Regions from separate parts of the Streptomyces sp. WAC07094 genome, predicted to be linked through region 2. Evidence: predicted binding sites of a transcription regulator. Region 2 holds the regulator's gene; the other holds the start of a gene.
What was found. Region 2 encodes HrcA, which represses chaperone genes, less so after heat shock. Its sites were predicted from a motif close to TTNGCACTCNGNNNNNCNGAGTGCNAA; they were not measured.

Region 1 (2,401 bases), 1.0 Mb from region 2:
GAGAGTTCATCGAATTGCCCTCTCCGTGAGACAAGCGGAGGGGGCAATTCTGCATGGTTGAGCGAGGTACAGTTGGGGAACGTGTTCCCGCTCTCTCCGTCGGGCACCTCCGGTCGCTGCCGCGCACCCGATAAGAAGTAGCCAAAGTGCGCAGGGCTTTTGCGCCATTCATTCCTTTTACGGGGCCCGACTTGCCCTGAATTCGGACGAATTCTTCGTACATTCCCGACCGGTCATGCCCTGAATTCTCGTCCGATTGACCTGTTGCAGACGGCAGTTGGACAGATACATTCAGCCGCGGTCGACGCGTTCCGGCGCACGCCCCCAACCGTTGGGGGGTGAGGTCTGACCCGGATCCGCGAAGTGTGGATCTGTGCAAGGGCCAGTAATAGGGGAGTTAGGCATGGCTCAGGGCACCGTCAAGTGGTTCAACGCGGAGAAGGGGTACGGCTTCATCGCGGTCGACGGTGGTGCGGATGTTTTCGTCCACTACAGCGCGATTCAGATGGACGGCTACCGCACCCTCGAAGAGGGCCAGCGGGTCGAGTTCGAGATCTCGCAGGGTCAGAAGGGGCCGCAGGCGGACATGGTCCGACTGGCCGGCTGAAGCACGCGCCGACGACTGAACTGATCGACGTGTCGAGGGGCTCGCATCCCGTTGGGGTGCGAGCCCCTCGGTCTGTCCGGCGGCGCGCCGGGGCGCAGGGGCCTGCTTCACGGGGCCGCGCCTTGCACTCGGACGGGGCGAGTGCTAATCATTGGCGTTAGCACTCTGAAGGTGAGAGTGACAAAAAAGAAGGACCGGGTCGGTGAGGCCGCGGACCGGGTGGGGCAGGGAACCTCCGGCCGAGGCCGTCCGTCGCGGGCGCGGGCGCGGTCCGAAGTAATCACCCCCAGTCCTGGGAGGACCACTTCACATGGCCAAGATCATCGCGTTCGACGAGGAGGCGCGGCGAGGCCTCGAGCGCGGCATGAACCAGCTCGCGGACGCCGTCAAGGTGACCCTCGGCCCCAAGGGCCGCAACGTCGTCCTCGAGAAGAAGTGGGGTGCCCCCACGATCACCAACGACGGTGTCTCCATCGCCAAGGAGATCGAGCTCGAGGACCCGTACGAGAAGATCGGCGCCGAGCTGGTCAAGGAAGTCGCCAAGAAGACGGACGACGTCGCCGGTGACGGTACGACCACGGCGACCGTGCTCGCCCAGGCGCTGGTCCGCGAGGGCCTGCGCAACGTGGCCGCCGGTGCCAACCCCATGGCCCTGAAGCGCGGTATCGAGAAGGCCGTCGAGGCCGTCTCCGCCGCCCTGCTGGAGCAGGCGAAGGACGTCGAGACCAAGGAGCAGATCGCCTCCACGGCCTCCATCTCCGCCGCCGACACCCAGATCGGCGAGCTGATCGCCGAGGCCATGGACAAGGTCGGCAAGGAAGGCGTCATCACCGTCGAGGAGTCGCAGACCTTCGGTCTCGAGCTCGAGCTCACCGAGGGCATGCGCTTCGACAAGGGCTACATCTCGGCGTACTTCGCCACCGACATGGAGCGTATGGAGGCGGCCCTCGACGACCCGTACATCCTGATCGCCAACCAGAAGATCTCCTCGGTCAAGGACCTGCTCCCGCTGCTGGAGAAGGTCATGCAGTCGGGCAAGCCGCTGCTGATCATCGCCGAGGACGTCGAGGGCGAGGCTCTGTCGACCCTGGTCGTCAACAAGATCCGTGGCACCTTCAAGTCCGTCGCCGTCAAGGCCCCGGGCTTCGGTGACCGCCGCAAGGCCATGCTCGGCGACATCGCCATCCTCACGGGCGGCGAGGTCATCTCCGAGGAGGTCGGCCTCAAGCTGGAGAACGCGACCCTGGACCTCCTGGGCCGCGCCCGCAAGGTCGTCATCACCAAGGACGAGACCACGATCGTCGACGGCGCCGGCTCCCCGGAGCAGGTGCAGGGCCGCGTGAACCAGATCCGCGCGGAGATCGAGAACAGCGACTCCGACTACGACCGCGAGAAGCTGCAGGAGCGCCTGGCGAAGCTGGCCGGCGGCGTGGCCGTCATCAAGGCCGGTGCCGCCACCGAGGTGGAGCTCAAGGAGCGCAAGCACCGCATCGAGGACGCCGTCCGCAACGCCAAGGCGGCCGTCGAGGAGGGCATCGTCGCCGGTGGTGGCGTGGCCCTGCTCCAGGCCTCCCAGGTCTTCGAGAAGCTGGAGCTGACCGGCGACGAGGCCACCGGTGCCGCCGCCGTCAAGCTGGCGCTCGAGGCCCCGCTGAAGCAGATCGCCGTCAACGCCGGCCTCGAGGGCGGCGTCGTGGTGGAGAAGGTGCGCAACCTGACCCCGGGTCACGGCCTGAACGCCGCGACCGGCGAGTACGTCGACCTGGTCAAGGAAGGCATCATCGACCCGGCGAA
Region 2 (2,401 bases):
GTGCCGAGGGCCGCCGCCGTCATCGGGATGGTGACCGTGCAGTGCAGATCGTCCCCGCGGCGCTGGAAGACCGAGTGCGGCAGCTCGTGGATCTCCACGTACAGGTCACCGGCGGGACCGCCGCCGGGGCCGACCTCGCCCTCGCCCGCGAGCTGGATCCGGGTGCCGTTGTCGACGCCGGCGGGGATCTTGACGGTGAGCGTCCTGCGGGAGCGCACCCGTCCGTCGCCCGCGCACTCGGGGCACGGGTTCGGGACGATGGTGCCGAAGCCCTGGCACTGCGGGCACGGCCTGGACGTCATGACCTGGCCCAGGAAGGACCGGGTGACCTGCGAGACCTCGCCGCGGCCGCGGCACATGTCACAGGTCTGCGCGGAGGTGCCGGGCGCGGCGCCCTCGCCGTTGCAGGTGTTGCAGACGACGGCCGTGTCGACCTGGATGTCCTTGGTCGTGCCGAAGGCCGCCTCGTCGAGCTCGATCTCGAGCCGGATCATGGCGTCCTGGCCCCGGCGGGTACGCGAGCGCGGTCCGCGCTGCGACGCCGTGCCGAAGAAGGCGTCCATGATGTCCGAGAAGTTCCCGAAACCGCCCGCACCGAAGCCGCCCGCACCGGCGCCGCCCGCCTGGGACAGCGGGTCACCACCGAGGTCGTAGACCTGCTTCTTCTGCGGGTCCGAGAGAACCTCGTACGCGGCGTTGATCTCCTTGAACCGCTCCTGCGTCTTGGGATCGGGGTTGACGTCCGGGTGCAGCTCGCGGGCGAGCCGACGGAACGCCTTCTTGATCTCTTCCTGCGACGCGTCGCGGCGCACGCCGAGTACGGCGTAGTAGTCCGTGGCCACTTACGACTCCGCCAGGATCTGTCCGACGTACCGTGCCACCGCTCGTACCGCTCCCATCGTTCCCGGGTAATCCATGCGGGTCGGTCCGACCACGCCAAGTTTCGCTACTGCTTCGCCGCCCGAACCGTAGCCCACGGAGACGACGGACGTGGAGTTGAGTCCCTCGTGCGCGTTCTCGTGACCGATACGCACCCGCATGGCCGGATCCTTCGCCTCGCCCAGCAACTTGAGGAGCACGACCTGCTCCTCGAGCGCCTCGAGAACGGGGCGGATGGTGAGAGGGAAGTCATGCCCGAAGCGGGTGAGATTGGCGGTTCCGCCGATCATCAGCCGCTCCTCGGTCTCCTCCACCAGTGTCTCCAGCAAAGTGGAGAGCACCGTGGCGACCGTACTGCGGTCCTCCGGCTCCTCGAAGGCCTCGGCCAGGTCCTGCACCAGCTGCGGGACGTCCGCGAAGCGGCGGCCGGCGACCCGGCTGTTGAGCCGGGCGCGCAGATCGGCCAGCGACGCCTCGCCGAACGGCGCGGGGCAGTCGATCATGCGCTGCTCGACCCGGCCGGTGTCCGTGATCAGCACGAGCATCACACGTGCGGGCGCCATCGACAGCAGTTCCACATGGCGCACCGTGGAGCGCGTCAGCGAGGGATACTGCACGACCGCGACCTGCCGGGTGAGCTGCGCGAGCAGCCGCACCGTACGCGTGACGACGTCGTCGAGGTCGACGGCGCTCTCCAGGAAGCTCTGGATCGCGCGGCGCTCCGGCGGGCTCATCGGTTTGACGGCCGCGAGCTTGTCGACGAAGAGTCGGTAGCCCTTGTCCGTGGGGATGCGTCCGGCGCTGGTGTGCGGCTGGGCGATGTAGCCCTCCTCCTCCAGCACGGCCATGTCGTTGCGGACGGTGGCCGGGGAGACGCCGAGCTTGTGCCGTTCGGTGAGGGCCTTGGAACCCACCGGTTCCTCGGTTCCCACGTAGTCCTGGACGATGGCGCGCAGCACTTCGAGCCGGCGTTCACTGAGCATCGCGCACACCTCCAGTGTCCCCTTGGCGCTTCCCTGGCACTCTGTGCATGCGAGTGCCAACATCCCGGAGCAAGTGTACGGCGGTCGGGTACGCCCCCGGCAAGGGCGGCAGCGCCGTCGTACCCATGTGTGCCGCCCCCTCGTACCGACGTGTACCGACCTGTCCCGGGGTGTCCACGCCGGGCGGCCGCCCGCTGACGGCGTCACCGCACGGCCGTGTTGCGGAAAGGGTTCCGGACCGGGCGCCCACCACCCCCGGTCCGGAACCGCACGGCCGGACCGGGCGCGGAGGTGCGGGCGGGCCGTCGCGGGCCGGGCGGGGTCGGGCGCCCGGACGAGGGCGCAGCCCGCACGCCGGGGCGGCGCGGCCTGCGGCGCCCGCCGGCACGGACCGGCGTGTGACGCATCTCGCGCTCATGGGCGCGAGGTCGTCCGGAGCGCTCGTCCCCGCCCGACGCCTCGACCCGGGAAGCGGAAGATGTCGGTGGCCCTCCACGGGGCCCGGTCCCGCGAGCCGCGGGCAGGCGGCTCGTTCCGGC

Region 1: the regulator HrcA is predicted to act here: its motif matches at 729-755, upstream of groL (chaperonin GroEL).

Annotation. Positions count from the first base shown of each region.
Region 1 is NZ_JAVMJZ010000001.1:4,603,465-4,605,865, forward strand. It holds gene RCR19_RS20375 (cold-shock protein) at 404-607, shown strand; gene groL (chaperonin GroEL) at 918-2,401, shown strand, end outside.
Region 2 is NZ_JAVMJZ010000001.1:5,610,952-5,613,352, reverse strand. It holds gene dnaJ (molecular chaperone DnaJ) at 1-842, opposite strand, end outside; gene hrcA (heat-inducible transcriptional repressor HrcA) at 843-1,862, opposite strand.